Regions from separate parts of the Pseudarthrobacter sp. RHLT1-30-1 genome, predicted to be linked through region 4. Evidence: riboswitches for the same ligand, from Rfam matches in the RefSeq annotation. Region 4 holds a riboswitch; each other region holds the start of a gene.
The links. Region 4 has a riboswitch for S-adenosylmethionine ahead of metX (homoserine O-acetyltransferase MetX). Riboswitches for the same ligand answer to the same signal wherever they lie in the genome.
Positions count from the first base shown of each region.

Region 1: it holds a riboswitch for S-adenosylmethionine, as region 4 does, so the genes downstream of both, AC50YM_RS02935 (aminotransferase class V-fold PLP-dependent enzyme) here and metX (homoserine O-acetyltransferase MetX) in region 4, are expected to answer to the same signal.
Region 2: it holds a riboswitch for S-adenosylmethionine, as region 4 does, so the genes downstream of both, AC50YM_RS05000 (ABC transporter substrate-binding protein) here and metX (homoserine O-acetyltransferase MetX) in region 4, are expected to answer to the same signal.
Region 3: it holds a riboswitch for S-adenosylmethionine, as region 4 does, so the genes downstream of both, AC50YM_RS00915 (cobalamin-independent methionine synthase II family protein) here and metX (homoserine O-acetyltransferase MetX) in region 4, are expected to answer to the same signal.

Region 1 covers NZ_JBWZCG010000002.1:106,503-114,126, forward strand. Annotated here, with positions in the region: gene rsgA (ribosome small subunit-dependent GTPase A) at 1-405, shown strand, start outside; gene hisN (histidinol-phosphatase) at 507-1,319, shown strand; SAM riboswitch class IV at 1,486-1,599, shown strand; gene AC50YM_RS02935 (aminotransferase class V-fold PLP-dependent enzyme) at 1,634-3,085, shown strand; gene AC50YM_RS02940 (class I SAM-dependent methyltransferase) at 3,207-3,965, shown strand; gene AC50YM_RS02945 (Nramp family divalent metal transporter) at 4,127-5,413, shown strand; gene AC50YM_RS02950 (metal-dependent transcriptional regulator) at 5,429-6,142, shown strand; gene AC50YM_RS02955 (fluoride efflux transporter FluC) at 6,172-6,642, shown strand; gene AC50YM_RS02960 (fluoride efflux transporter FluC) at 6,639-7,013, shown strand; gene AC50YM_RS02965 (hypothetical protein) at 7,178-7,549, shown strand; gene AC50YM_RS02970 (hypothetical protein) at 7,601-7,624, shown strand, end outside.
Region 2 covers NZ_JBWZCG010000004.1:83,570-91,193, forward strand. Annotated here, with positions in the region: gene AC50YM_RS04995 (ABC transporter permease) at 1-63, opposite strand, end outside; gene AC50YM_RS05000 (ABC transporter substrate-binding protein) at 70-1,731, opposite strand; SAM riboswitch class I at 1,832-1,920, opposite strand; gene AC50YM_RS05005 (N-acetylglucosamine-6-phosphate deacetylase) at 2,070-3,329, opposite strand; gene AC50YM_RS05010 (DUF1206 domain-containing protein) at 3,338-4,213, opposite strand; gene trmB (tRNA (guanosine(46)-N7)-methyltransferase TrmB) at 4,273-5,196, opposite strand; gene AC50YM_RS05020 (MFS transporter) at 5,337-6,569, shown strand; gene AC50YM_RS05025 (hypothetical protein) at 6,611-7,624, opposite strand, start outside.
Region 3 covers NZ_JBWZCG010000001.1:181,972-189,595, reverse strand. Annotated here, with positions in the region: gene AC50YM_RS00920 (uracil-DNA glycosylase family protein) at 46-678, opposite strand; gene AC50YM_RS00915 (cobalamin-independent methionine synthase II family protein) at 851-2,059, opposite strand; SAM riboswitch class I at 2,070-2,171, opposite strand; gene AC50YM_RS00910 (adenylosuccinate synthase) at 2,452-3,741, shown strand; gene AC50YM_RS00905 (hypothetical protein) at 4,088-4,585, shown strand; gene AC50YM_RS00900 (RNA polymerase sigma factor) at 4,693-5,241, shown strand; gene AC50YM_RS00895 (hypothetical protein) at 5,238-6,095, shown strand; gene AC50YM_RS00890 (CoA-binding protein) at 6,234-6,731, opposite strand; gene AC50YM_RS00885 (O-acetylhomoserine aminocarboxypropyltransferase/cysteine synthase family protein) at 6,728-7,624, opposite strand, start outside.
Region 4 covers NZ_JBWZCG010000010.1:18,480-26,103, reverse strand. Annotated here, with positions in the region: gene mmsB (3-hydroxyisobutyrate dehydrogenase) at 1-155, opposite strand, end outside; gene AC50YM_RS09185 (LysR family transcriptional regulator) at 303-1,235, shown strand; gene AC50YM_RS09180 (MFS transporter) at 1,433-2,812, opposite strand; gene metX (homoserine O-acetyltransferase MetX) at 2,995-4,173, opposite strand; SAM riboswitch class IV at 4,184-4,299, opposite strand; gene AC50YM_RS09170 (bifunctional o-acetylhomoserine/o-acetylserine sulfhydrylase) at 4,426-5,742, opposite strand; SAM riboswitch class IV at 5,806-5,921, opposite strand; gene AC50YM_RS09165 (VOC family protein) at 6,146-6,784, shown strand; gene AC50YM_RS09160 (CPBP family intramembrane glutamic endopeptidase) at 6,960-7,624, opposite strand, start outside.

The sequences.
Region 1 (7,624 bases), on a different contig from region 4:
ACCATGGTGAACGCGCTGACCGGCGCCGAGCGCGCCACCGGCGGCGTCAACGCCGTCACCGGTCGCGGCCGCCACACCTCCTCCTCGGCGCTGGCCCTGAAGGTCAACGATGCGCCCGTCGGCAGCTGGATCATCGACACGCCCGGCATCCGCTCGTTTGGCCTGGCCCATGTGGACCCCGACCGGATCCTGCGCTCGTTTCCGGACCTTGAGCCCGGAACCGACGACTGCGAGCGGGGCTGCAAGCACGATTCCAGCGCCGTCAACTGCGGCGTGGACGCCTGGGTGGCGGCCGGCCATGCGGGCGAATCCGGCCCGGCCCGGCTCGGCTCGCTCCGCCGGCTGCTGGGGACCGACCCGCGGATGGAAGCCCAGGACGTCAAGGAACTCGGCACCGTCTCCTGACGGTGCGTTCCGGGCCCAGCGTGGACGGGCGCGGGCCGCCCCCGGCGGCGCAGCAACGCGGCCTCCCGCCGCGCCGTCCGCTTTGGCGGTAGTTTGGAACCATGAGTCAACCCGCTTCGAGCTACAACGATGACCTGCGCCTTGCCCATGTACTGGCAGATTCCGTAGATTCCCAGACCATGAGCCGCTTCAAGGCGCTCGACCTTCGCGTGGAGACCAAGCCGGACCTCACACCGGTGACGGATGCCGACAAGTCCGTCGAGGAGGCCATCCGCGGCCAGCTGTCCCGGTCCCGGCCGCGCGACGCCGTCCTCGGCGAGGAGTTCGGCAGTTCCGGCCACGGCTCCCGGCGCTGGATCATCGACCCGATCGACGGGACCAAGAACTTCGTCCGCGGCGTCCCCGTCTGGGCCACACTGATCGCACTCGTCGACGAGGGCGAGCCGGTCGTCGGCGTCGTAAGCGCCCCGGCACTGGGCAAACGCTGGTGGGCCGCCAAGGGGGCCGGAGCCTATATGGGCCGGTCGCTGGCGGCCGCCACCCGGCTGAAGGTCTCCAATGTCTCGAACCTCTCGGACGCGTCGCTGTCCTACTCCAGCCTGGGCGGGTGGAAGCAGCGCGGCAACCTCGATGAGTTCCTCGGCCTCACCGAGGAGGTCTGGCGCACCCGGGCCTACGGCGACTTCTGGTCCTACTGCCTGGTGGCCGAAGGCGCCGTCGATATCGCCTGCGAGCCCGAACTGAACCTTTACGATATGGCCGCCCTGGTCCCGATCGTGACGGAGGCCGGCGGACGCTTCACCTCGCTCGAAGGCGAAGACGGACCCTTCGGCGGCAACGCCCTGGCCACCAACTCCATCCTGCACTCGGAGGTCCTCAAACGCCTCAACCCGGGGCTGGACGACCTCCTGTAGGACGACCTGCTGCAGGACGACCCGTTGCAGACCAACCCGGTCTGGCCCGCTGTGCGCCATTCCGCCGCCGTCCTCCACCGGGCCTCCCGGCGCGTTCCGTAACAAAGCGCTTCACATAAGAGCGCCCCCTTTTCCGCTTCCGCGCAGATGTCCTAGGCTCGATGCAGGTCACGAGTGCCAGCGCTAAACCCCGGTTTGCTGGCCGGCAACCCTCCATTCGCGGTGGGGTGCCCCGGGTGACGACCTGGCCGGTCCGGAATGGACCCGGCAAGCGCGGATCCCCGGTATGTGGGGTCCTTTTCGAGCGAGGTCCCATGTCGACTGCCACGTTTTCTTCCACTGAACTCCAGCCCGGCGCGGGCCAGGCCCAGCCCGATCCGCGCCTCGCCCTCGCCCGCCGGCCGCTGGCCGCGGTGACCGGCGCCGAGATCGAGGCACCGCTCATTCAGGGCGGCACCGTACGCTACGCCAACCTTGACTACGGCGCCTCGGCGCCGGCCCTGTCCGTGGTCTCCGCCTATCTCAACGAGATCCTGCCGTACTACGCCAGCGTCCACCGCGGCGCCGGCTATGCCTCCCAGATCAGCACCTCGGTCTACGAGAACGCCCGCACGATTGTCCGGGAATTCGTGGGCGGCCGTCCGGACGATTCGGTGATTTTTACCCGGAACACCACTGATTCACTGAACCTGCTGGCCGGCTGCCTGCCCGTCGTGGACGGCGTCCACACCGGCGAGGTGCTCTATCTCGACATCGAACACCACGCCAACCTGCTGCCGTGGCAGAGCGTGCCGCACCGCAGCGTCATTGCCGCCCCCACGCTCGCCGCCACCCTGGAACTGCTTCGCGGCGAACTCGCCTACGGCGGCGTCAGCCTGCTCGCCGTCACCGGAGCCTCCAACGTCACCGGAGAGATCCTCCCGGTCCGCGCCCTGGCCGCCCTGGCGCACGAGTACGGCGCCCGGATCGTCGTCGACGCCGCGCAGCTGGCCCCGCACCGGCGGATCGACATCGCCGCGGACGACGTCGACTATCTCGCCTTCTCCGGGCACAAGCTCTACGCACCGTTCGGCGCCGGTGTGCTGATCGGCCGTCCCGACTGGCTCGACGCCGGCACACCGCACCTGGCCGGCGGCGGAGCGGTCCAGGATGCCCGGGTCGACGCCGTCAGCTGGACCACCGGTCCGGCCCGGCACGAAGGCGGCTCACCGAATGTCCTCGGCGCAGCCACCCTGGCCCGGGCCACCCAGGTGATCGCCGACCTGGACGTGGAACAGTGGCACGCGCACGAGAACGCCATCCGGTCCTTCCTTGTCGAGGGCCTCAGCCGGATCGACGGCGTCAAAGTCCACCAGATCTTCTCGGACAGCGCCTCCTTCGAGGCACCCGCCGGCCCCGGGGCAGGCACCGGCACGATCGGCGTCGTCAACTTCTCGCTCGAAGGCTACGATGCGGGCCTGGTGGCGGCATATCTGTCGGCCGAGCACGGTATCGGGCTGCGGGACGGACGGTTCTGCGCGCATCCCCTGCTCCGGCGGCTCGGGCTGCCGGCCGGCTCGCTGCGGGCCAGCTTCGGGCTGGGGTCGCGGCTGGAGGACGCCGAGCGGCTGCTCGCCGGGATCCGGGAACTGCGCCAGACCGGCCTCGGATCGGACTACGTGGTGGACGCCGGCAGGTGGGTGCCGTCCAACGACACCCGCAGCTACCCGCACTGGGCACCCAACACACCGGGAACCGCCGGCGCGGCCCCCTGCACCCTGGAGTAACAGCACGGCGGACTAACAGCACGGCACAGCCGCCCAGTGGACGGAAGCCGCCGAGCACCGACCCTGCCGCGTGCGGTAAATTCGAAAGGTACCCATCCAGACCTGCCGAAGGAGATCGCACGTGGCACGCGGCGGACCCAAGCTGTATCAGGAGCGCCGCCTGGAGCTTGGCCAGAGCTTCCAGGACGGCGGCGAACACTACGAACGCGTCCGCCCCGGCTACCCCGCCGATTCAGCCGACTGGCTGATCCCCGCGGGCGCGAAGGACGCCGCGGATCTGGGCGCCGGAACCGGGAAATTCACCGCGCTGCTGCTCGAACGCGGCCTGCACACCGCGGCAGTGGACCCGTCCGCCGACATGCTGGCGCAGCTGCGCCGGGCTCTCCCGGGCGTCACCGCCGTCGAGGGCACCGCCGAGATCAGCGGGCTGGCCGCCGCGGCCTTCGACGTCGTCACCGTCGCCCAGGCCTGGCACTGGTGCGATCCCCTGCTGGCCAGCGCCGAGTCCGCCAGGATCCTGCGCCCCGGCGGTGTCCTGGGGCTGATCTGGAACCAGCTGGACACGTCCGTGCCGTGGGTGCACCGGCTGACGCGCATCATGCATGCCGGCGACGTGCACAAACCGCATTTCAGGCCGCCGCTGGGTCCGGAGTTCACCGGCCTGGAAAGCCACCTCACCCGCTGGGAGGATCCGGTGCGCACCGGAGACATCCTGGAACTGGCGAAGTCCCGCAGCTATTACCTGGCGGCCGGCGAGGCGACCCGCGCCAAGGTGCTCGGCAATCTCGACTGGTACCTGCACGAGCATCTGGGCCACCACCCCGAAGACGTCATCCCGCTCCCCTACCTGACGCAGAGCTGGCGCGCCGTCCGGGCCTAAGACCGCCGCACCCCTGAGCGGACATTGCCCCGGACGGCACTCTGGCCTAGGGTTTCGGTATGCCTAATAATTATAGGTAGGCACTTGCAAACCTCCGGTGCCGGCACCAAGCCACCGCCACCGGTGCGTCGACGTCGACGCCCCTACCCAGGAAGCACACCGTGCTGGACGTATCAGGACACCAACCGCAGGCCCCGGCAGCGCCGGCCCGGCATAAACCCGGTGGCCGCCGCGCCCTGCTCGGACTGCTGGGACCGGCGTTCGTGGCCGCAATCGCCTACGTCGATCCCGGCAACGTTGCCGCCAACCTCACGGCCGGCGCCCAGTACGGCTACCTCCTGGTGTGGGTGCTGGTGGCCGCCAACATCATGGCGGTCCTGGTGCAGTACCAGTCCGCCAAGCTTGGAATTGTCACCGGAAAGAGCTTGCCCGAGATCCTGGGTGAGCGCCTCAAACCGTTCTGGCGGCGCGCGTTTTGGGTCCAGGCCGAGATCGTTGCCGCCGCCACCGACCTGGCGGAGGTGGTCGGCGGCGCGATCGCGCTCTACCTGCTCTTCGGGCTGCCGCTCCCCCTCGGCGCCCTGATCGTCGGCGGCGTGTCCATGCTCCTGCTAGCAGTGCAGGCACGGAACCGGCAGCGGCCCTTCGAGTTCATCATTATGTTCCTGCTGGGCATCATCACGATCGGGTTCCTGGCCGGCCTCTTCATCAGCCCGCCCGACCCAGCGGGCGTGGCGGCCGGGCTGATCCCCGGCTTCCAGGGGCCGGACACCGTGCTTCTCGCCGCCAGCATGCTCGGCGCAACCGTCATGCCGCACGCCATCTACGTGCACTCGGCTCTCTCCAGGGACCGGCACCGCCCGAACCAGCACCTGCACGTCCCCCCGCAGGCCCTGGCCCGCCTCGTTCGGGCAACCCGCTGGGACGTCGTGGCGGCCCTCGCGGTCGCCGGGATTGTCAACATCGGGATGCTGCTGCTGGCCGCCTCGACCCTGGGTGGCGAGGAGGGGACGGATACGATCGAAGGCGCCCATGCCGCGATCACCACCAACCTGGGTCCGGTCATCGGCGTGATCTTCGCCGTCGGCCTGCTCGCTTCCGGACTGGCCTCAACGTCGGTGGGCTGCTACGCCGGCGGATCCATCATGCAGGGCCTGCTCAAGATCCGGATCCCGCTGATGACCCGCCGGGTCGTCACCCTGATTCCGGCCGTGGTGCTGCTCAGCATCGGCTTCGATCCGACGTGGGGCCTCGTCCTCAGCCAGGTCGTCCTGAGCTTCGGGATCCCCTTCGTGCTGGTCCCCCTGGTGGTCCTGACCAGCAACAAGACCCTGATGGGACGCTTCACCGACGGGATGGCCCTCCGAATTGCCGCCGTCATCAGTGTGATCCTGGTCGTGGCGCTCAACCTTGTCCTGCTGTGGTTGACCTTCTCCGGCGCCGCCTGACGGTAGGCTGGGGCTGTGAAGACCAGCCTGCCCTCCTCCTCGATTGAGGACTACGTCAAGGTCATCTACTCCTTCACGGAGTGGCAGGACAAGCCCATCACCTCCACCCAGCTGGCCCAACGCCTCGGCGTGGCCAACTCGTCAGTCTCCGAAATGGTCCGCAAGCTCAAGGACCAGGGGCTGGTGGACCACCAGCCCTACAGCGCCATCACGCTCACCGCCGACGGCGTCCGGCTGGCGCTGTCAATGGTCCGGCGGCACCGGCTGATTGAAACGTTCCTGGTCCGGGAGCTCGGCTACCGTTGGGATGAGGTCCACGACGAAGCCGAACTGCTGGAACACGCCGTCTCGGACACCTTCATCGAGCGGATGGCGGCGAAACTCGGGAACCCGGTGCGGGATCCGCACGGCGATCCGATCCCCGCCGCGGACGGCTCAGTGCTGGTGCCGGCGGCTCACCGGATGAGCGAACTCGACGACGGGCACACCGGCCGGATCACCCGGATCAGCGACGAAAACCCCGAGCTGCTGCGCTACCTTTCCGCCGAGCAGATCGGGCTGGACGCCGACGTCGAAGTTGTGGGCCGGAAACCTTTCGGTGGCGCCCTGGTGGTGCGGATCGGCTCCGGCACAGCCCGGCAGGAATTTGACCTCGCCGACGAAGTCGCGTCCGCCCTCTGGGTCCACAGCGAGACCGCCCATTCCGGCTGCAGCCTCAAGCGGCCGTGAATGCGGGCCGCACCGGCCGGAGCCGCTGCATGAAACGCGGGGCCAGACCTACATCCCCGGCGGTCGGTGCGCCATCGCCGCGGGTTGCTGCGGCGCTGCCGGGCTGGCGCGCGTGGGCTGCCGTCGCCGTCGGCGGCCTGATCGGAACGGAGCTACGCTACGGCGCCGGAGTCATGTTCCCCGAAACCCCGGGGACGATCCCGGGGACGACCCTGGTGATCAACGTTCTTGGCAGCTTTGTCCTGGCCGCCCTCACCACCGTCTGGATCGCCCGGCCGAAGACCGCCTTCTGGCTGCGGGCCGGCCTCGGCCCCGGGCTGCTGGGTTCCTTCACGACCTTTTCCGCCGTGGTGTTCTCCATCGACCAGCAGGTCCGGGCCGGCTCCCATGCCAGCTGGCTGGCCTACCTCGGCCTTTCGCTGGTCCTGGGACTCGGCGCCGCAGCGGCGGGTTGGAAGACCGGCAAGGCCCTGGCCGACCTGGGCGGGACGGCGTCGTGATCACCGCACTGCTGGTGGGAGGCTTCGGCGTCGCGGGTGCCCTGCTGCGTTTCGCCGTCGACTCGTGGTTTGCGCACCACCCGGGACGGCATCCGCACTGGCCCTGGGCGACCCTCACGGTCAACGTGGCGGGATCCTTCATCATTGGCGCGGCGATCGGGCTGACGGGCCAGCTGGGCCTGGGGTCCGAGTGGCAGGCCGGACTCTCGACCGGGCTCGCCGGCGGCCTGACGACCTTCAGTTCCTGGACCACCGCCACGGTGCGGCTGGTGAGTGAGACGCGCTACCGCGCCGCCGCCGTCAACGTTGCCGCCAATCTGGTGGCCGGGCTCGCGGCGGCAGCGCTCGGCCTGGCCCTCACCGCTGGGTGACGCCAACGCTGGGTGAGGCCAGGACTGGGTACGGCACTGCGGTGTGACGAGCCTAACGCCGGCCCACCGGCCGCGTGCCAGCGCCGGGGATGGGGCCCTGCGGGACGCCCCTGCCGGTGCGGTTTCGGCGAATCGGTGACCCTCTGATCCCGTATCGTTGAAGGATGGTTACCCGACGTGAAGCAGCCCAGGTCCTCGACATCTCGCTGGAAATGGCCCACCGTCACGGCATCCCGCCCCGGCTGAGCGACGCGGAGCTCGGCGAGCTCCTGGACAATCCGCCGGCCTGGCTCGTCCAGTCCAAAGCCAACCGCACCGGGAAACGCCCCATCTGGGTGCAGCTGACCTGCGCGGTCTGCGGCTTCTCGGAGGCCGCCCGGCCAAAGAAATGGTGGCCGGAGTTCACCTACGTGTGCTGCGCGGACCACGCTCCCTACGAGATCCCCAGCATGGCAGCCGGGCTGGTCCGCAGCGAATATGAGGGAGTGGGCAGCCGCTTTGTCGGTATCGTGGACGTTGCCGTGCCCGAGGCGTAACTTAATACCAACGGGGGCCATCCCGGCCCCCTGGTGTTAGGGAGCGCCCACATGCCTGACAAAACGCCGCACCGC
Region 2 (7,624 bases), on a different contig from region 4:
CGTGTACGCCAGCCAGATGACAAGCAGTGCCTGTCCGAGGCGCCGCGCAAAGTAGAGGCCCATGACCATCTACTTGCCGGTCTTCCAGGCGCCCTGGAAGATCGGTGCGGTGCCGGAGGTGAATTCGACATGCGACTTCGCATTGGCGCCGTAGACCTGGACCTCGTCCCAGAGCACGAGGGCCAACGCCTGGTCGACCACCAGCGCGCGCTGCTCGTCGGCGACGGACTGCTTGTGCGCGGCGGCGGTGGTGGCGGCGCGTTCCGTGGCGAAGAGTCCATTGAGCTGCTGGTCCGCGTTCAACGTCTGCGTGTTGGTGACCGGGCCGAAGACTGGCCCCAGGCCGCCGTAGGCAAACTGCCGGGTCCCGAAGAATTCCACGTTGGGATCCTTCATGGCAGTCGCCAGGAAGGCGTTGTCCGCGGCCCGGTTGACCAGCTTCACGCCGATCTCGCGCCACTGCTGCTCGATCAGTTCGAAAGCGGGCTTGATGACCACGGAGTTGTTTGATGACGTGACGGTGACCTCAAGCTTCTGGCCGTCCTTGGCGCGGATGCCGTCGGAGCCGACTGCCCATCCGGCTTCCTCCAGCAGGCTCTTGGACTTCTCCGGGTTGTAGGCCAGATCGGCGGAGAGATCAACGAAGTCAGGCGCTTCACGGTTCAGGATGGAACCGGCGAGCTCGTAGCTGTCGGAGAGCACCGTGTCCTTGAGTGTCGGCCGGTCGATCCCAAACTGCAGCGCCTGGCGGACCTTCGCGTCCGCCAGCTTGCCGCTGCCGACCCGCACTGCCGCCATGTTTGCCGTCAAGTCAATGCCCTTGGCCGGCAGGACCTGGTTGCCGCTGCCGGCAAGGGCAGTCTCGTCGGCCGGCTGCAGTCCGCGGACCAGATCAACCTGGCCGGTCTGCACGGCACCCGCACGGTGTGCCACCTCCGGCAGGTACTTCACGACGACCTTGTCCAGGTAGGCGGCGCCCTGGTTGGCAGCACCCTCCGGAGCCCAGGCGTAGTCGGAACGCTTTGCCAGGACGATTTCCTCATCGGCCTTCTCTGATTCGAAGGTGAAGGGGCCCGATCCGGAGATTTTCGCGATGGCCGACTGGCCGGCGTTATCGAGGGTGAGGGTCTTTGCCGACACGAGTCCTGCGGTGACGGAGGACGTGGCGCGCAGGAAGTTGGCGTCGGGGGAGGACAGGGTTACTTCCACCTGGTCCTCGCCGATGACCTGCGAGGACTTGTAGGCGGAGAAATCAACGTTCGGCTGGATCTTCGCGCCCTCGATACCCTTCCCCAGCGCCTCGAAGTTTGCCTGGACCGCTTTGGCGTCCAGCGGTGTCCCGTCGCTAAAGCTCACGCCCGGGCGGATCGTGAAGGTGAACTTGGTCTGATCCTCACTTGCGGTGAACTTGCTGGCGATCCAGGGGACGAGCTCGCCCTTAATGGCATCGAAATAGGTCAGCCGGTCCAGCACGCTGTTCAGGACGTTCGCCTTCTCGTAAAAGCGCGCCGCCTGGGTCTGGAAGTTATTGATCGGGGTGACCTCGGCGAAGACGAACGTCCCGCCCTGCACCGGGGTTCCATCCTGGGTCTGCGATGCCGCGGCGCCGGCCGGGTTGGCGCCGCAGGCGCTCAGGGCCAGGGCCGCCGCCCCCATCAGGGTCAGCAAGCGCAGCGGGCGGCGTTTGGCCTTCGCGTTCGTCGTGGCCGTGCGTGATCTATTGGTATCCATCGGGGATCCTCTCGGTCATGACCGAGGAACTCCAGAATCACAGGCCCCACCCGCCAGCCACCGCAAAGGCGCAGGTCGGAGGTACTTGGGATCGTGGCAATATCCATCGGTCCTGGCATTAGCACCGTGCCCGAAGGGTGGTTGCTACGGCGTCATCGAGCCAGGTCTCTCAGCCGATCTGGATGGTTGGTAATTCGTTCAGAAGGACTTTTTTCGTTGCGGCAACCGTTTCGGCTGGCGGCAACACCTACTTTCCTGCAGAATCTTCGATTTTCCAATAATGACGACACGTTCTGAAACAAACGATCACAAACGCCCCAGTTTCGCGCCCGGGGGCGTCATGACTGTGGCCGCGTCAGGGCGTGTCCGCCGCGCAGGACCACGACGAGCCGGAAGTCGTGGTCCACCGCCACGACGTCGGCGCGCCTGCCCGGCCGCAGGCTCCCGATCTCGGTTCCAAGACCCAGGATCCCGGCCGGAACCAGGGTCGCGGCTTTGACGGCGTCTGCGGGTGCGACGCCGGCGGCGATGGTCCGGCGGACGACGTCGAGCAGCGTGGCAGTGCCGCCGGCGAGGGCACCGCTGCTCTTCAGGGCCGCCACGCCGTCGCGCACCACCACGGGGGAGCGGCCGAGTTCGTAGTCGCCGTCGGGCAGGCCGGTCGCCGCCATGGAATCGGTGACCAGGGCGACGTTGCCGGCGCCGACCAGCCCGAACACCATCCGGACGGTCTCGGCGTCCAGATGGACGCCGTCGCCGATGAGTTCCACCGCCACGGTGCCGGCGGCCGCGAGGCGCAGGCATGCTGCCACGGGACCGGGGCTCCGGTGGTGGAGCGGCGGCATCCCGTTGAACAGGTGCGTCACCGTCGGCCGCCGGCCCGTTCCCCGCAGGGCTTCCGCCGCGGCGGCCAGCGAGTTTGCGGCGGTCTGGGCATCGGCGTCGGTGTGGCCCAGGGAAGGTGTCACACCGTTCCCGGCGAGCAGGCTGACCAGCCCGGCGGCTCCGGGCAGTTCGGGGGCATACGTCATGGTCGTGAGCGTGCCGCCGGCCGCGTGCAGCAGCCGGCGCAGCAGCTCAGGGTCCGGGTCCCGAAGCCACGCCGGGTCCTGCGCCCCGCAGCGGGCGCGGGCGAGGAACGGGCCTTCGGCGTGGATGCCGGCGATGAGGCCCTCGTCGGCGAGCGGCCGCAGCACCCCCATTCCCCGGAGGAGCTCCTCCGCCGGCGCGGTCACGAGGCTGGCCAGCAGCGTTGTGGTTCCGTTGCGGTGCAGAAATTCGACGGCCGCGCGGCACGCCGTGTTGTCACCGGTGGGAAAATCGCCGCCGGCTGCACCATGGCAGTGCAGGTCAACGAGCCCGGGAAGGATCGAACTGCCCGCCGGAAGGTCGATCTCCGCCACGTGGCCGAAGCCCGCGGCGCGGACGCCGGCGTCGAAGCCCGCGGCGTCGAAGCCGCTCCGCGGCCCGGCATAGGAGATCCCGCCGCCGGCCACCGCCACGACGGAATCAGCGGTGGCGGCGCCGTCGGTGATCAGTGTTCCGGTCAGGACGAACGAGGAACCCGGGCCGGGGCCGCGGATGTCCGGGCTGGGCATGTCCGGCCTTACATCTTGGCGAGTTTGGCCCGCACCATCATAAAGATGCCGTAGAAGATCAGGCCGACGCCGACGGCTGCCAGGATGTACAGGCCGAACGGCTGGTCGCGAAGGGCCTTCAGGCCGCCGTCGAGCCCGGTGGACTCCTCAGGGTGGGCCGTCACCGTGGCGATGATGACCAGCAGCCCCACCAGCAGCAGGACGATGCCTTTCGCGGCGTATCCGACGACGCCGAGGATGGTCACCGCCGAGCGTGCCCGCGGCGAGGCGGGGAGCCGGAGGTATTTGGTGAAGGACTGCCGGAAGCCCCGGATGGCGTAGATGATGCCGGCGATGGCCACGCCCGCGCCGACGACGAGCAGCAGCGCGTAGCCGCCCGGGGCTTTCAGGATGGACGCCGTGAGGTCGCTGGTGGAGCTGGTGTGTTCCTTCCCGGCGCCGTTGGCGAAAGAGAACAGGGTGAGGGCGAGTCCGGCGTAGACCACCGCCTGGAGGGCGGCTTTGGCCTTTTTCCCCAGCTTTTTCTTCGCCGGCAGGTGTTCAAAATCGAAGATCGCATCGCTGGCCTGCCAGATCGCAAGGGCCACGCAGGCTACGAAGGAACTCCAGAGCAGCAACGGCCCTGCCGGCTGCGCGGCGAGTTGCTCCACGGCGCCACTGACGTCGGCCTCGCCTTCGCCACCCATGGCCAGCCGGATCGCGACGAGTCCGATCAGGAAGTGCAGGATGCCGCTGACCGCAAAACCGGCACGGGCCACCAGCTCCAGTGCGCGGGAATTCGTGACGCTTTCGGCCGCGTCCGCGGCGTCCTTCAGTTCTCTTTTGATGGCGGGTTCCTCGACTGACTCGGTGGTTCTGCCGGACGTCCATTCCGCCCGGATCATGCCTTTCCGTAATCGTGCCACGCGAAGCCCGCCGGGAACAGCACTGACGTGTGGCGGGACTAGCGGCGCCGGTAACTGAGGTCGAAGATGAGCCGGCCGGCGTCGTGCGCCTTGTTCTCGAAACTCGTCAGGATCCGCCCATCGAACCGCGGCGCCCAGCCGCCGGCCTCATCGGTTCCCTCATTGGGGCCGGTGTGTTCGGTGCTTACCGGGGCGCGGCCCTCCTTCACCGGGGCCCCGCCCACGAGGGACTCGACGCCGGATTCCCAGACCCGGGTGAGCGGGCTTTCGTCGCCGCTGCGCTCGCCGTCATGCAGGTTCTCAAAGTCGGCGGAGCCGGCCAGGACGTCGCGGACGTGGACGGCATAGTTGGACCAGTCCGTTGCGATCCGCCAGATGCCCCCGGGCTTGAGGGCCCGTGCGGCGAGCTCCGCGAAGGCCGGCTGGATCAGGCGGCGTTTGTGGTGCCGGGACTTGTGCCACGGGTCCGGGAAGAAGACCCAGAGTTCGGTCACGGACCCGGCCGGCAGCATGGTGGCGAGCACTTCGGGGGCATTCGCTTCCACGACGCGGACGTTGGCCAGGCCACGGCTGTTGATCTTGATCAGGGTGTTGGCCAGTCCCGGGGTGTAGACCTCGACAGCGAGGAAGTCCTTGTCCGGGTTCGCTTCGGCGGCGTGGCAGACGGCGTCGCCCAGGCCGGAGCCGATCTCCACGATCAGGGGGGCCGTGCGGCCGAATTCGGCCTCGGCGTCGAAGACATAGTCCGGGTGCACGGAGGTGTTGGCGATGTGGCGGGGGACCTCGACGGCCCACCGGTCGGAATGTTCCTCCCACGCGACCTGGCGGCGGCCCTGCAGGCGGGTGCCGCGACGCACGAAGCTGACCGGACGGCCGCCGTACGTGCCGAAGGCGGCCTGCGTGCCGGGGGTCACCGGCCGGGGAGGCTTCGGTGTTTCGGGGGATTCTGGGGATTCACTCATCCCTTCCAGAATAGTGGAGTCCCGGCCGGGCGCCGTGACACGGCCGGCGGCGCGGAGCCTGCCAGAATGGGGCCGTGACTGTACCGAAAAGCTCCCAGGACCCCGCCGCCACCGGCGTCGGGGTCGAAGACCGCCGAAGCCTGCTGGTGGACGCCGAGATCGACGACGTCCCCGCGGCGGAGCCCACCCGGGTCGGGAGCCGCCGCAGCCTGGCCTACCTGGGTGTGTGCCTGGTCCTGATCGGGCTGAACCTGCGCACCGTGTTCTCCAGCTTCTCCGCGGTCCTGCCCGAGGTGACGGCCGACGCCGGGCTGCCGGGCTGGGCCGTCGTTGTCCTCACCACGGTGCCGGTGACGCTGCTCGGCGTTTTCGCGCCGCTCGCGCCCGTGCTGGCCCGCCGCTTCGGCGCCGAGCGCGTGCTCCTGGGGGCCATGGCCGTGCTGACGGCAGGGCTCCTGCTGCGGCCCCTGGAGGCCGGCGGCGCCGGGCACCTCCCGGCCCTGCTGGCCGGGACGGCTGCCTGCGGTGCGGCGATCTCGCTGTGCAACGTGCTGCTGCCGGGTCTGGTCAAGCGTGACTTCCCGCACCGGCTCGGCCTGATGGGTGGCCTGTACACCACTGCGATCTGCGCCTCTGCGGCGCTCGGCGCCGGTTTCACCTATCCGGTCTTCAGCGCCACGGCGGAGTGGACAGCGGCGCTGCGGTTCTGGGCACTGCCCGCCGGCGTCGTTCTTCTGCTGTTCCTGCCGCTGGCCCTCCGGCAGCGCCACGGCCGGCACCAGGTTGCGCAGGGCGGCGTGAACGTATGGCGTTCGGCAGTCGCGTGGCAGGTGACCATCTTTATGGTGCTGCAGGCGATGATGTCGTTCAGCGTTTTCGCCTGGCTGGCCCCGATCCTGCGCGAGCGCGGGGTGGACGGCGGCACGGCCGGGGTGATCGTCTCGGTCTCGATCGTGCTGCAAATGCTGGGGTCCCTGTTCGCGCCGGCGCTCGCCACCCGGTTGCGGGACCAGCGCGCGATCAACACCGTGGTGGCGCTGATGACCGGAGGCGGCTTCGCGCTCAGCATTTTCGGGCCGCTGGAGCTGATCTGGCTGTGGACCGGGCTGCTGGGCCTGGGCCAGGGCAGCCTGACCGCCGTCGCGCTCACCATGATCATGGTCCGCACCCGGGACGGGCACACCGCGGCGCACCTGTCCGGGATGATGCAGGGCGTGGGCTACGGGGTCGGGTCCACCGGGACGCTGCTGGTCGGCCAGTTGCACCAGGCCACGGGGTCGTTCGCGGCGGCGGGTGTGCTCTTCCTCGCCGTCGGATCGCTGGCGGCGGTGTTCGGCTACCGCGCCGGGCGGAACCGCTTCATCGGCAGCTGACGGAAGGATCGCTGCGGCTCGGAGGAGACCGGGCGTGGCCCCTACAGGCCGGCTTTCGCGAAGACCTGCCGGATGACGGCGCTTGCCGCGTCGACTGAGGCCTGGACCTCGTCCTCCTCGAGCGGCCGATACCTCATGGTGTCCACTTCCACCGTGAGCGTTCCCTTCCGGGCGCCGAGACGGACGTAGGAACGTCCGGTTCCGTCCGAGGCCCGGTACCTGAAGGCATGGCTGGAATCGGCGTCGAACTGCACGGCCAGGGGCTTAACCTCCGACCACGAGAGATCGCCCTGGCCCAGGACGTTCGCCTGGATGGACGTGCAACCCTCTAGTGCCGTGGTCCGGGCGTCGAAGGGGTACGGCCGGGCGAGCGCCGTGCCCAGGCTGATGATGGTCACGTCGAGCGAAACCAGCTTGTCGGCGGTGGACACGATGCCCTGGGCCATGGTCGCCGCGCCTGCCAGCATTCCGAAGTAGGCGGCGTCGTCGTAAACGCAGCCCGCTGGAGACGGGAGTGGCGAGCCACCTGACGAACTGGTGACCGCGCGGGCCCCGGTCGGCGTCACATAAAGCTCCGTGCCGGCCCCGCCCGTCACGCCCTTGAGCAACTGGCTGAGCTCGTCGGGGCTGCGGGCGCCGGCGGGATCAGGCTTCGGAGCGCTGGGCGGATTCTTCACTGCCTCGTCGATGAGGTCCCGGGCAAAGCCCGCCATGGATTCCACGGCGCGTGCGGTCGTCCCGGAGTCCACTGGCCAAAGGGACAGAGCCATGTCGATGGATACGGTTCCGGCCAGCACGTGCAGTCCGGCCGTCCCGATGTCCATTGGGCCGAGCCCCTTCGCCTTCTGCGTGGTCGCGTACGCCTGTTCCCCGACGGGCGGCACCGGCACGAGCCGGGCCTCATACGTTGACGACATCGCCCCGCCGCCGGCCACGGAGTAGGTGTAGCTCCGTTCGAATTGGGCACACTGTGCCGCCAGGACGTCCGTATTAGTGAAGTCCGCAGCGGCTAGTTTGTCGTGCGGCGCGCTCCTGATCACGAAGGTGATAGTGGT
Region 3 (7,624 bases), on a different contig from region 4:
GTCCACCAGAAGGTGGGCGCCCGCCGTCGTCGGTGCGGGTAGAGACTAGCTGGTCTTGGCCAGACCGGTGCGGGCCATCGCGTCCGCGTAGACGGTGCCCATCTCGTCGAGGTACTGCTCCTGGCGGGCAGGGGTGCCGGCGAAGGCGCGGCCGCTGAGCGAGCGGACCTTGTAGGTCTTAAGGCCGCGGCGCCAGATCATCGGCACCTCGGTCTTGAGGAGCAGGTTCGCGAGGCGGTTGGCCTCGGTGCCGTGAGCCACGATCACTGAGGCGCGGGGCACCACGGCGAGGAACTTCAGCAGCGGCTTCAGGCCCGCGGAAATCTGGTCGGGCGTGAACTTGCCGTTCGGCTCGCCCGGGACGTACCAGGGGTGAACGTTCCACGGCATAACGTACTCGGGGCGCAGGCCCAGCTTCCAGTGGACGCCGAGCAGGCGGGTGGCGGCTTCCTCGTCCCCGGCAGTGATGAAGCCTGACTCATCCTCGGTCCCGATGTTGGAGAAGAGGCTGATGATGCGGCACTCATCGATGTCGTGCATCGGATCCACGTAGGGGACATTCATGCCAGCTTTGGTTGCCTGCAGCGTGTCGCACAGCTCGTTGACGGCTGCGACGCTAGGTTCATAGCGGCGGCTCAGAAGCTGTTCGCGGGAATTTTCAGTGGCCAAGGCTGTCATATATTGCTGAGTCTCCTGCGGGTTTGGTGAAGCTGCCAGACCGTACGTGGGCACGCCAAGCACCGGGTACGTAATGTACGGTGTGGTTTGAAAATGTGGTGTGGACCGATTCCTGGTCGATCCTTACTAGTCTATCAAGTCCCACGAAATGCCGTTCCCGCGCGAGGGACTGCTACCAGAGCCGCGCCGAGGCGCGGCGGGCGCCTTCCCCCAAGGATTCCAGCTTGGCAAAGGCAATTTGGGGGTGCACCCGGCCGCCGAGACCGCAGTCTGTGGAGGCAATCACATTTTCCCGGCCCACCAATTGGGCGAAGCGGACGAGCCGGTCAGCCACGAGGTCCGGGTGTTCAACGACGTTGGTGGCGTGGGAGACGACGCCGGGGATGATGACTTTTCCGTCCGGGAGCCTGGTCTCCTCCCAGACCCGCCATTCGTGCTCGTGGCGGACGTTGGCGGCCTCGAAGGAGTAGCCGCCAGCATTGACCTGCAGCACCGAGTCGATGATGTCCGCGAAGGGGATATCCGTGGTGTGCGGGCCGTGCCAGGAGCCCCAGCAGACGTGCAGCCGGATCTGGTCCTGCGGAAGGTCGCGCAGGGCCCAGTTGGTGGCCTCGACCCGTAGCTGGATGAACTTGAGGTAGTCGGCCAGGGCCGGTTCCGGGTTGATCTGGTCCCAGCTCTCGGCCAGCGAGGGATCGTCGAGCTGGACCGTGAGCCCGGCGTCGATGATGGCCTTGTACTCCTCGCGCATGGCGTCGGCGCAGGCGTAGAGGAGTTCCTCGTCCGTCTTGTAGTACTCGTTGGCCACGCGGGCGCAGGAGCCGGGGGACAGGGAAGCGACGAAGCCCTCGGACAGGCCCGCCGCGGCCAGGCCCGTCTTCAGGTCGGCGATGTCCGAGCCCACGAGGGCGTGGCCGGTGTAGGTCAGCGGGCCGGCGATCTTCGGTTGCGTGACACTCTTGCGGTGCGCCAGGATCCCGGAGGACGGATCGGTGTAGGCGTCGTCGAACTTCTGCCGGTCGCGCCGGTCCGGGAACGTGGTCAGGACGATGTTCCCGGGGGTGGAGCGGTGTACCGCGGCGTCTTTCCAGCGGTCCACCTCCGTGGGCTCAAGCCCGCCGAGCCGGCTGAAGGAGTAGTTCCACCACGCTCCATAGTCCACCGAGTTGGACATGGTGTGCCCGTATTCGCCGTCGTTGGCGATCTCGAGGCCGAGGTCTTTCTGGCGCTGCACGATGTCCACCACGGAGGTTTCCAGCAGGTCCAGGAATTCGGGGCTGATGCCGTCCACTTCCTTGGCCTCGTTCGCCGCGATCAGCTCGGCGGTGCGGGGCAAGGAGCCGGCGTGGGTGGCGCGGATATGGTCGGTGTTCTGCTGCATGAGTGGTTCCTTTGCATCGGTCCTGGCGGTAGCACCGTTGCCGTCACAGGGGAGTGTCCGCAGGTTGCTGCGGCGTCAATGGTCCAGGTCCCTCGGCCGCTCGGGATGGTCAACTCTTACTAAATTCCACCACGGAGACCCGCGCAAGTCCGCGCGCCGAAGTTTCGCTGGCCGGACACCGGGTCATTACCGCAACGGCCCGCAAAGTCCATTGGATGGCCAAATGGGTGGCCGCCACGGCTATCGGCTAAACTTGGGTGGTAAGAGCCCCGGACTCTGGCGTTGATGGTAAGAGCACAGCGGTAGATTCGGGGCATTCTCATGAACGGCGCCCAGCTCCGGATCACCCTGGTGAATCCGGAACCCGGCCCGAACGAATGGGGGAGGATCCCATGCCAGCAATCGTGATCGTCGGAGCCCAATGGGGCGACGAAGGCAAAGGTAAAGCCACTGACCTGCTTGGTGGCCGAGTCGACTACGTCGTCAAGCCCAATGGTGGCAACAATGCCGGGCACACCGTCGTCGTAGGCGGTGAGAAGTATGAGCTCAAGCTCCTTCCGGCCGGCATCCTGAGCCCCAACGCCATTCCGATCATCGGCAACGGCTGCGTGGTGAACCTCGAGGCGCTGTTCCAGGAGATCGACGGACTGGAAGCCCGCGGTGCGGACACCTCCAGGCTGCGTATCTCCGCCAACGCCCACCTCGTGGCGCCCTACCACCAGGTCCTGGACAAGGTCACCGAGCGGTTCCTCGGCAGCCGCGCCATCGGCACGACCGGCCGCGGTATCGGCCCGGCCTACATGGACAAGGTGGCCCGCCTCGGCATCCGCGTCCAGGACGTTTTCGACGCGTCGATCCTGCGCCAGAAGGTCGAAGGATCGCTGCGGCAGAAAAACGAACTGCTGGTCAAGGTCTACAACCGCCGCGACATCGAGGTGGACGAGATCGTGGACTACTTCCTGTCCTTCGCCGAACGCCTCCGCCCGCTGGTCATCGACAGCACCTATGTCCTGAACACCGCCCTGGACGAGGGCAAGGTGGTCCTCATGGAGGGCGGCCAGGCCACGTTCCTGGACGTCGACCACGGCACCTACCCGTTCGTGACCTCCTCCAACCCGACCGCCGGCGGCGCCTCGGTAGGCTCCGGCATCGGCCCCACCCGGATCTCGCGGTCCATCGGCATCATCAAGGCGTACACCACCCGTGTCGGCGCCGGCCCGTTCCCCACGGAACTCTTCGACGAGATGGGCATGTACCTGCAGAAGACCGGCGGCGAGTTCGGCGTCAACACCGGCCGGCCGCGCCGCTGCGGCTGGTACGACGCCGTGCTGGCGCGGCACGCCTCGCGGGTCAACGGCTTCACGGACTACTTCGTCACCAAGCTGGACGTGCTCACCGGCATCGAACAGATCCCGGTCTGCGTGGCCTACGACGTCGACGGCGTCCGGCACGACGAAATGCCGATGACGCAGACCGAGTTCCACCACGCCAAACCGATCTTCGAGCTTTTCGAGGGCTGGACCGAGGACATCACCGGTGCCCGCACCCTGGACGACCTCCCGGAGAACGCCAGGAACTACGTGCTGGCGCTCGAGAAGCTTTCCGGCACGCGCTTCTCCGCGATCGGCGTTGGCCCGGACCGCGACCAGACCATCGTGATCAACGACCTGATCAACGACTAGTACTGCCCGCGGCGGACGCTCATTCCGGCGCCCGACGGCGGCGGGTCACCTGAAAGGGTGGCCCGCCGCCGTCGCCGTTAAAGCCGGTGTTACCGCTCCGCCGGGCAGCCCCCGGAGAAAGTTCCGGATGGTGCGTAACCTTTCGGGGCCGCCGGGCGATTACTCCTTTGTAAGCGCCGCCGGATGATGGACCCCCCCACCAGGAATCCGGCCGGCCTTCCATGTAAGTGCAGGCCGGCCCGCCCCGTGCGGCGCCGGCCGGCCTTCGAAAGATAGCGCGGGCTGTTGACTGCCCCCACGCGGCTTCAGCCGGCTACACCCAAAAAACAAAGGATGTACGTTTCTTATGCAGAGTGTTAGCAAGACCACCAAGATTGCTGTCAGCGCCGCCATTATCGTTGTCGGAGGCTTCTCCGGTGTCGGCCTGGCCAACGCGGCCCAGGTTTCGAGCACCCAGCAGGCTGAAGTGACCCCCGCTACGCCCGCCGTCCCGGCAACCCCCTCGGTTCCGGCGACCCCCGAACTTCCCGCCGCGCCGGCGGTTCCGGCCGTCCCCGCCGTCCCGGCGTCGCCGTCCGTTGATGGCTCCGTTGATGGCTCCGCCGAGGGCGACGCCAGCACCGAAGGCACCGAAGGATCCGTCGAGGGTACCGTCGACGCCGACCAGGACGGCGTCACCGCCGAAGCTGCGGCCAACGCCACCGGCGCTGCCCAGGCCAAGGCCCACGCCGGCGTGACCGTTGCTGTTCCGGCCGTGCCCGGCGCCGAGGGTGCGCCGGCTGTTCCCGCCACCCCGGCCGTGCCGACCCTGCCGTCGGACAAGCTGCCTGAGCTCAACAAGTAGGCACTGAGCTCTACAGGCAGGGACTGGACGCCTCTACGGAGGCGCCCGGGGGTGCGGCCGCTACACTGGCAGGGCCGCACCCCGGCAGCAACCGGAAGGACAGCCACTTGGCAGCACAGCTCAGCGATGACGAAATGTCAGCCGCCTTGGCGGGCGAGCCATCAGGATTCAGCGCTGTCTACGCCAGCATTTCACCCGCGGTGTTGGGTTACTTCCGGGCCCGCGGGGTGGACGACGCCGAGGCGTTGACCCAGGACGTCTTCGTCGACATCCTGCCGAAACTCTCCAAGGTCACCGGGGGCCGGAGCGGCCTGCGGACCTTCATTTTCTCCGTCGCCCACGCCCGGCTGGTGGACCACCACCGGCGGGCCGACCGGACGCCGTACCTGGCCGAATACGACCCCCGGGATGACACACGGTACGCCGCTTCCGCCGAGGACGAGGTACTCGGTTCGCTGGGAGGCCTTACTGATTTCCTCTCCCGGCTCAACGATGAGCAACGGGAAGTCCTGGTCCTGAGGATCGTCGCGGACCTCTCCATCGACCAGGTCGCCCGCATCATGGACAAGACGCCGGGTGCCATTAAACAGCTTCAACGACGCGGGCTCAGTGCCCTGCGCGAACTCGTCACCGAAAAGGACCACGCAGCATCATGACCGGATCCCACGAACCCCAGCAGGATGGCAGCATCCAGGCGATGCTCCGTGACTCCGGCCTCGAAGCAGCGACCGAGCTCCGCAGTTCGCTCGAAGAGCTACGATCCCTGGTCCCTTCCCAGGCCCCTGCGCCCCGCGCCGACCTCGCGGCGCTGCTGGCCGTGGGTTCCTCCGCAGGATCCGGTGCTCCCGCAGCCGGTACTTCCGCTGACACGACGACGGCGATGCCCACCCTCGCGTCCGTGCCGGGTCCCGCCGAGGAGGCGCTGCCGGGTCCCCTGGGGACTGCTACGCCGGGTCCTAGGGAGACTTCGACGCCGGGTCCCGCCGAGGAAGCGCTGCCGGCGGGCGTTTCCAGCCTGGCCGAGCGCCGCGGCCGGAAGCGCCGGCTGGCGATCGTTGGCGGCGCTGTCGTAGGTGCCATGACCCTCGGGGCCGGCGCCGTGGCAGCCTCCGGCGAGGACTTCCGGGCCAGTGTCAGCCACGCCGTGGGCGTCGTCTTCCAGCCGTCCGGCGCGACACCGGATTCGGCCCCACAACCGGCCGGACCCTCACCGGCGCATATCCCGGCAGCTCCCGTGCCGTCAATTCCGGCTACAGCCACCACCCCGACGACAGCCGATGGCGCGGCCGCAGCTCCTGGATCCGCTGGTGCGGTTCCTGCTGCGCCAGGCGCGCCGGCCACTCCACCCGCTCTTGGACGGGACGGAGTTCTTCCGACGCCGCCGCACCGCCCGGTCACACCGGGGATTCCCGGGCTCCCGGGTCCGGGCGAGGACCACAATCTCCCCAGGGCTCCGCTGCCGGTGCCGACCCTTCCGGGCGTGCTTCCGGAGCTCCCCGGAAAGCCCTAGTCCGGTCCGAGCCCCCCCGGCGGCGGCCCGGCCACCCGGGCCGGTCGCCCCGGTCGCGGGTAACGTGCCGGCTCGCTGTTTCGTTACAGCGACCAGGCACGTTTCCCGCGAGTTCGGCAGCCGAACGCGCAGGACGGGCTAGGCGAGCACCTGCCGCTTGGAGGAAATGACGCCGGTGTCGAAGCCGGCCAGGTGCAGGCCGCCGTGGAACCGGGCATGCTCAATCTTCACGCAGCGGTCCATCACGACGTCGAGCCCGGCAGCCTCGGCTTCCTTCGCCACATCCTCGTGCCACGAGCCCAGCTGCAGCCACAGGGTCTTGGCGCCGGCCGCGATGGCCTCTTCCAGGACACCCGGCAGGTCATCGTGCTTGCGGAAAACGTCCACGATGTCCGGGCTCTCCGGGAGGTCCGCCAGCGAGGCGTAGGTCGGCTCGCCCAGGATTTCCTTCACCACCGGGTTCACGAAATACACCTTGTAGCGTGTGGAGGACTGCAGGTAGGTCGCCACGAAGTAGCTCGCCCGGGACGGCTTGTCCGAAGCGCCCACAATCGCGATCGATTTCGCCTGCCGCAGCAGGTTCAGCCGCTCCGGAGCAGACGGGCTGGTCCAGGTGCGGGTTTCTTCGCTGCTCATGAGAGTGCTCCAATCGTGCAGGTGTCGGCCGCAAGGGTGTCCGGGACGGACTCCGATCCGGCCGTTGCGGTGGTTGCCACGGCCAGGGCCTGGTCGAGGTCCCAGAGGATGTCCTCGATGTCTTCGAGCCCGATCGAGATCCGGACCAGATCCTCGGGGATTCCGGCGGACTCGAGCTGTTCGGGGCTGAGCTGCTGGTGGGTCGTGGAACCCGGGTGGATCACGAGGGTCCGTGAGTCGCCGACGTTGGCCAGGTGCGAGGCCAGCTGCAGGGACTCGATGAACTTCTGCCCGGCGGCGCGGCCCCCCTTCACACCGAAGGAGAACACCGAGCCGGGTCCGAGCGGCAGGTACTTTTTGGCCCGCTCGAAGTGCGGGTGCGAGGGCAGCCCGGAGAAGTTCACGTAGGCCACGCGCTCATCCGCTTCAAGCCATTCCGCCACGGCCTGGGCGTTCTTGAGGTGCTCGTCCAGGCGCTGCGGGAGGGTCTCCACGCCTTGCAGCAGCTGGAACGCGGACATCGGCGACAGCGCGGGTCCGATGTCGCGCAGCTGCTCGCAGCGCAGCTTGGTCAGGAATCCGTACTCGCCGAAGTTCCCCCACCAGGAGACATTCCCGTAGGAGGCCACCGGTTCGGTCATCGTGGGGAACTTCCCGTTGCCCCAGTTGAAGCGGCCGCTCTCGACGATGACGCCGCCGAGGGTGGTGCCGTGCCCGCCGAGGAACTTGGTGGCGGAGTGGATCACGATGTCGGCCCCGTGTTCGATCGGCCGCACGAGGTACGGCGTGCTTAGGGTGGCGTCGACGACGAGGGGGATACCGGCGTCGTGCGCTACCTTTGCCAGCCCCTCCAGGTCCTGGACTTCCGACGACGGGTTGGCCACCACCTCGAC
Region 4 (7,624 bases):
GCGATGCTTCCGGCGGGTTTGACGCCGCCTGCCACCGCGGCGGCAACGGCGTCGGCGTTGAGGTCAAAGCCGCGGACGTCGTGGCCGGCCTTGGCGAGATTCACTGACATGGACCCGCCCATGTTCCCCAGTCCGATCCAAGCGATTACTGCCATGGCATAAGCTCCTTTGCTTTGCGTCGTGCTGTGGGTGTCGCCGTAGGTGTTGCAGCCGGCCATTCGCCGGACTTCCGTGTCCAGCATCACACCCTGTTACAGTGCAATCAAGATAAAAAACTACAGATGGCATGTGCATGGATGCACATGCCTGATTTTGGAGGATTCAGCGTGGACTTGAGGCGGCTTCCGAGTCCGGACGACCTGCTCATCCTGCTGACCGTGGCGCGGCTGGGCCGGTTCAACGCGGTGGCGGAAGCCCTCGGCACAACCCACACCACGATCTCCCGCCGGATCCTGGCCCTGGACAAACAGCTCGGCGGCCGCACCCTGGAGCGGAGTCCGCACGGCTGGGAACTGACCGATCTGGGCACTGACGCCGTGGTGGCCGCCGAAGCGATCGAGGGCACCCTTGGTGCGCTGACGAACCGGATCGCCCGGTCCGAAGATGTGCTCTCCGGCCTGGTCCGGATCAGCACCCCCGACGGCTTCGGCGCCGAGTTCCTCGCGCCGGCGCTCGTCCGGCTGCAGCGGAACCACCCGCTGCTCAACGTTGAAATGCTCAGCGCCACCCGCAAGGTCAGCAAGAACCGGTCCGGGGTCGACCTCGAGGTGGTGGTGGGCAATCTGGAGGACGTCAGCAATGCGCAGACCATTTTCCTGTCCAATTACTTCCTCCGGCTGTACGCCAGCCCGCAGTACGTCCGCGAGCACGGCCTGCCGGTGACGCTCGACGACGTCCGGCAGCACGGCTTTGTGTCCTACGTGGAGTCGGCGCTGCAGGTCGCCGAACTGGGCCACCGCTCCACCCAGTTGCCCGTCCCCCGCTCGAGCTTCCAGGCCACCAGCATCTTTGCCCAGCTTGAGGCTGTCCGCCGCGGCGCGGGGATCGGTCTGCTGCCCAACTTCCTGGCGGTTGGTGACGCCAGTTTCGTGCCTGTGCTGCCGGACGACTTCCAGCGGCAGCTCCCGATCTGGGCCGTGGCACGTTCGGAGTCCCTGCGCTCGGCCCCGGTGCAGGCGGTGCTCGAGGCGATCCGCACGGAGATTTCCGAACGCCGGGCGGTCCTGGCCGGCTGAGCGGTTCTCGCGGGGTTGAGCGGTCCCGGCGGGATGAGCCGCGGCCCGGGCTTCGCGGTCCTGACAAGCTAAGCCGGCGGCAACGGCAACAGCCCGGGTTCCGCCTTTGCGGAACCCGGGCTGCTGCATATTCGCACTGCCTTGCGGGCAGTTGCTTGCTTGTTGCCTGTTACTTCTTGGCTGTTACTTCTTGCCTTTTACTTCTTGCCTGCGGCAAGCAGGTCCGCGGTGCCCTTGGCATCGGCGGCGTCGACGTCGTGCAGGGAGATGCCGCGGGTTTCCTTGAGGAAGAACACCGCCACCATCGTGACCAGGCAGGCGCCGAGCAGGTAGACAGCCACCGGGGTGGAGGACTTGAACTGGCTCAGCAGGGCGGTGGCGATGATTGGGGCCATTGAACCGGCCACGATCGAGGTGACCTGGTAGCCCAGCGAGACGCCGGAGTAGCGCATCCGGGTCGGGAACATCTCAGCCATGATGGCCGGCTGGCCGGCATACATCAGGGCGTGGAAGAGCAGGCCGATCGTGATGGCGGCGAGGATGATGAGGTCGTTCTTGGTGTCCATCATCGGGAAGGCGAAGAAGCCCCAGGTGCCGCCCAGGATGGCACCGGCCATGTAGACCGGCTTGCGGCCGAAGTGGTCGGACATGCGGCCGACCATGGGCACCACCGCGAAGTGGACGAGGTGCGCCGCCAGCAACAGAAGGAGGATCCGTGAGGTGTCCGTCTGGACAACCACCTTCAGGTAGGTGATGGAGAACGTGACCACGAGGTAGTACAGGATGTTTTCCGCGAAGCGAAGGCCCATCGCGGTGAAAACACCACGCGGGTAGCGGCGGAACACCTCTCCGACGCCGTAACCCTTCTTCTCGACGGTGACTTCCTTCTGGGCCTCCAGGAAGATGGGGGCGTCCGTGACCTTGGTCCGGATGTAGTAGCCGATCAGCACGATCACGGCCGAGAGCCAGAAGGCCACACGCCAGCCCCAGCTGAGGAAGTCGGCGGAAGACAGCGTGGAGCTCAGGATGAACAGCACGGCCGTGGCCAGCAGGTTGCCCAGCGGAACGGCGGACTGCGGCCAGCTGGACCAGAAGCCGCGGGATTTGCTTGGGCTGTGCTCTGCCACGAGGAGGACGGCGCCGCCCCATTCACCGCCGACGGCGAAGCCCTGGGCGAAGCGCAGGAACACCAGGAGGGCCGGGGCCCAGTAGCCGATCTGCTGGAAGGTCGGCAGGCAGCCCATCGCGAAGGTCGCGACGCCCACCAGGATGATGCTGAGCTGGAGCAGCTGCTTGCGGCCGAACTTGTCGCCGAAGTGGCCGAAGACGATGCCGCCGATCGGCCGGGCGACGAAACCAACAGCGTAGGTCAGGAAGGCGGCAATGATGCCGTCCAGTTCCGAGCCGGAGTTGGGGAAAAAGGTCTTACCGAAAACGAGGGTCGCCGCGGAGGCGTAGAGGAAGAACTCGTACCACTCAACTACGGTGCCGGCCATGGAGGCCGTTACTACCTTCTTCAGGCCGGACGACTTGACGTCTTCCTCTTGGGGGCGCCTGGCGGCGTTTTGAGAACTCATTTTCGACTCCTTTGGTGTCTCCGTCGACACCCTATGGACCTTTGCGGCGGTGGACGCCTGTGATTTGTGACACGCGGCATCATTCTCAACGAGTATGGACGTTCACGCCCGCAGGCTCAACGGCCATTAGTGCAGAGCGTATCTGCATAAATGCACACCCGGCCCGGTTTTTGGTCGAAGGACTAGCCGAAGAAGTGCTGCCGGAGCTGGTTGGTGAGCTGGCCGATCTCGGTCAGGAAGCCGTCATGCCCGATCGGCGCCTCGATGGTGTGCACGGCCACGTCACCCGGCAGGGCAGCGGCGAGGGCATCGGACTGGGCCGGGAAGTACAGCCGGTCCGAGTCGACGGCTGCCACCAGGAACTGCGCCGTGGTCGGAGCCAGGGCCTCGGTGAGGGCGCCGCGGCCCCGGCTGATGTCGTGGCTCATGAGCGCCTCGGTGATGGCGATGTAGCTGTTCGCATCGAAGCGCCGGACCAGTTTGTTGCCCTGGTGGTCCAGGTAGCTCTCGACCTGGTAGCGTCCCCGGCCGGCCAGGGACCCGGCTTCGAGCGGGGACTCGGAGTCCTGGGCGTTCCGGCCGAACCGCTCGTCCAGCTCTGCGGCGGAACGGTAGGTGATGTGCGCTATCCGCCGGGCGAGGGCCAGGCCCGCTTCCGGCTCCGGGCCGCCGTAGTAATCTCCGCCGTTGAAATTGGGATCCTGCCGGATCGCCAGCGTCTGCGCCTGCGCGAAGGCAATCTGTTCGGCGGTGCTGCTCGCCCCGACGGAAATCACGGCGCAGCGCTGGACCCGCTCCGGACAGCTGACCGCCCACTCCAGGGCCCGGGCCCCGCCCAGGGAACCACCGAGCACGGCGAACCAGCTGCGGATGCCCAGGGCGTCCGCCAGCCGTGCTTCGGCCGCCGTCGTGTCCCGGAGCGTGACGAGCGGGAACCGTGAGCCCCAGGGCTTTCCGTCGGGAGCCGTGGTGGAGGGCCCGGTGGAGCCGTAGCAGCCACCGAGGATGTTGATCGAGACGACGAAGTACTTGTCCGTGTCCACGGGAGCACCGGGGCCGGCGAGCTGCTCCCACCAGCCGGGCTCCTCGCTGTCGCCGCGCGTGACGTGGGTGTCCCCCGTGAGCGCGTGCTCGATCAAAACCGCGTTGGAGCGGTCCGCGTTGAGGGTCCCCCAGGTCTCGTAGCCGAGGGTGACGTCCGGCAGCCGGGCGCCGGATTCGAGTTCCAGGTCGCCGATCCGGAGGTGCCGGACGGTTCCGTCCGGGACCGCCGGGGCAGCGCCCTGGCCGGCCGGGGCGGGGGCGTGGGGTTGGGTGGTCGTGGTTACAGATGCACCCTGGCGGGTGGCGGCAATCGTCATTTGGGACCTCACTTCGCGCTTGCCCACCGTCAGCTGACCGGCGGGCCAGGTCTTCACCCGGGGCACCCCGCCGCAAATGGAGGGTTGCCGGCCAGCAAGCCGGGGCTGTCGCTGGCGCTCATGACCTTCCTTGAGTCTACGAAACGCGGCGGGCAGGTGGCGAAGATTGTGACGTCCGTGTGACTCCCCGCGTTGGACCGGCGCCCGGGCAGCCCAGGCTGTCCCAGACCTGGCGCCGGGCGCCGGTGCTGCTCAGGCGGTCTTGGCCGCGCGGAATCCGGCGTCGAGGTCGGCGAGGATGTCGTCGATGTGTTCCAGGCCTACGGAGAGCCGCACCAGGCCGGGGTTCACGCCGGCGATGGTCTGCTGTTCCGGGGAGAGCTGGCTGTGCGTGGTCGACGCCGGGTGGATGACCAGCGAGCGCACGTCGCCGATGTTGGCCACGTGCGAGTGCAGTTCGAGGGCGTCGACGAACCGCTTTCCGGCTTCGGCTCCGCCGGCGATGTTGAAGGCGACGACGGCGCCGGTCCCCTTGGGCCCGTATTTGCGGCCGCGCTCGTACCAGGGGCTGGAGGGCAGCCCCGCGTAGGCGACGGATTCGACGTCGTCCCTGGCTTCGAGCCATTCAGCCACCCTGATGGCGTTCGCGACGTGCCGCTCCACCCGCAGGCTCAGGGTTTCGATGCCCTGGGCGATGAGGAAGGCGTTGAACGGGGACACCGCCGAGCCGAGGTCGCGCAGCAGCTGGACGCGGGCCTTGAGGATGTAGGACAGGTTGGCGCCGAGGGCACCGTCCGCGCCGAGGTCCCGGGCGTAGACGAGGCCGTTGTAGGTGGGGTCGGGGGTGTTGAAGCCGGGGAAACGCTCCGGGTCCTTGCCGAAATCGAAGTTGCCGGAATCCACGATCACTCCCGCGATCGCGGCGCCGTGGCCGCCGAGGTACTTCGTGGCGGAGTGCACCACGATGTCCGCACCCCACTCGATCGGCCGGATCAGGTACGGGGTGGAGAGCGTGTTGTCCACGATCAGCGGGACACCGGCCTCGTGCGCCACCTGTGAGATGCCTTCGATGTCCAGCACGTCCTGGCGCGGGTTGGAGACGACTTCGCCAAAGAACAGCTTGGTGTTCGGCTGCACGGCGTCGCGCCACTGGGCTAGGTTGTCGGGGTCCTCCACGAAGGTGACAGAGATGCCGAACTTTTTCAGCGTATGCGCCAGCAGGTTGTAGGTGCCGCCGTAGAGGCTGGGGCTCGCCACCACATGATCCCCGACCTCGGCGACGTTGAGGATCGCGAAGGTTTCCGCGGCCTGGCCGGAGCTCAGCAGCAGTGCCGCGAGCCCGCCTTCCAGGCTGGCCACCCGCTGTTCCACCGCGTCCTGGGTGGGGTTGCCGATCCGGGTGTAGATGGGGGCAAGTTCGGCCAGGGCGAAGCGGTTGGCGGCGCTCTCGGCGCTGGGGAAGACGAACGACGTCGTCTGGTAGATCGGCAGCGAGCGGGCGCCGGTGGCGCTGTCCGGCTCCTGGCCGGCATGGATCTGGCGGGTTTCGAAGGACCAGGCGTTCGACATCGGGACACTCCTCAAGGGACTGGGCACAGGCATTCCGGAGCCTCTTGGCCCGGGTCAGCACTGGCGCCGCGCTTGCCTTCCGGCGGGCGCCGGACGGCCAGGTCTTCACCCGGGGCACCCCACCGCGATACGAGGGTTGCCGGCCAGCAAGCCGGGGCTCTGTGCTGGCACTCATGACCTGCCCTCAGTCTAGGAAGCGGTGACGGGTCGTGAATAGCTTTGTGACGAAGATGAAGCTGGATGCGCGGCGGGGGCTGTCAGTCGCGTTGGAGCGCCACTGACACCCCATTGACGCCCTATTGACAAGGAGGAACAGCCGTGAGCGCACCCCGGAATTTAGGATCCCATCCCGGTAAGGGCACCCTAAGCTGAGAGCCGCATCACAAAGTGCCAAGATGATGGCATGCGCATGGATCACGTCTCTTACGCCTGTGAACAAGATGGCCTCGCTGCCACCACCGAACGAATTGCGTCTGCCCTCGGCGTTGAAGCCGTGAAGGGCGGAGTACACCCCAGATTCGGGACCCGCAACATGATTATCCCGCTCGCGGGACACAAATATCTCGAGGTTGTGGAGGTGCTGAACCACCCGGCCTCGGACAAGGCTCCCTTCGGGCAGGCCGTCCGTGCCCGCTCCGAAGCCGGCGGCGGCTGGATGGGCTGGTGCGTCGAAGTTGACGACCTGGCCCCGTTCGAGGAACGGCTCGGCCGCGCCGCCGTCAACGGCAACCGCAAGTTCCCCGACGGCCGCGAACTGGTCTGGAAGCAGATCGGCATCCTGGGGCTCATCGCCGATCCGCAGGTTCCGTACATGCTCAAGTGGGAAGGCGATCCGGAACTCCACCCGTCTAAGGCCTACGAGAGCAACGTCAAGATGTCCGCCCTCACGATCGCCGGTTCGGCAGAGCGGGTCACCGAATGGCTCGGTGTGCCGGTCGAAAAGCCCCTCGAAGACGTGGCCGTCCACTGGCTCGCTCCCCGCGGCACCCCCGGTATCCTGTCCGTCACATTCGAGACCGCCACCGGGGCCGTCACCATCTAGCGTTTCACCGCCCAACACTTCGGCCGCCATCAGCGGGTGCCAATGACGTCACCCACCGATGGCGGCCGATACTTTTTAATACCGGCAACCTAATACCGGCAACGCGGAGTCACTTCGCGCCCGTCCGAAGGCTCCGGATGGGCCGGAGGTGACTCCGCGTTGATTGGGTGCAGACTCAGCCCAGGCCGATGGCCTTGCCGAAGAGGCTGAAGCCGACGAACGCCACGATGTCCAGCACGGCGTGGGCGATCACCAGCGGCATCAGCCGCCGGGTCCTCGTGTAGATGAGCGCGAAGATGACGCCCATGATGGCGTTGCCGATGAACGGGCCGAAGCCCTGGTAGAGGTGGTAGCTGCCGCGCAGCATGGAACTGGTGAAGACCGCCAGCGGCACACCCCAGCCGAACTTGCCGAGCCGGTCCAGCAGGTAGCCCACCACGATCACCTCCTCCACGATCCCGTGCCGGACTGCGGAGAGGATCAGCACCGGCACCGTCCACCAGTACGCGTCCAGCGCGCTGGGGATGATCGCCGTCGTGATGCCGAGAGCCCGGCCGGCAGCGTAGAGGCCGAGGGAGGGGATGCCGATCAGCGCCGCCAGGCCGAAGCCCTGCAGCAGGTCCCTGCCGGGGCGGGCAAAACTGAGGCCCAGGGTCCGGAACGCCGTGACGCCCCGGCCACCGCCGCCGGACAGTCCGGCCGGCCGGTGCTCGGTCAGGAAGTAAATCACCAGGGCCACCGGCACCAGGGCGAAGAAGATATCCAGCAGCTGGTAGGTCAGATCAAAGTACTCCCGGGTACTTTGCGAACGGTTCAGGGTGGAGGTGCCCTCCGCCAGCG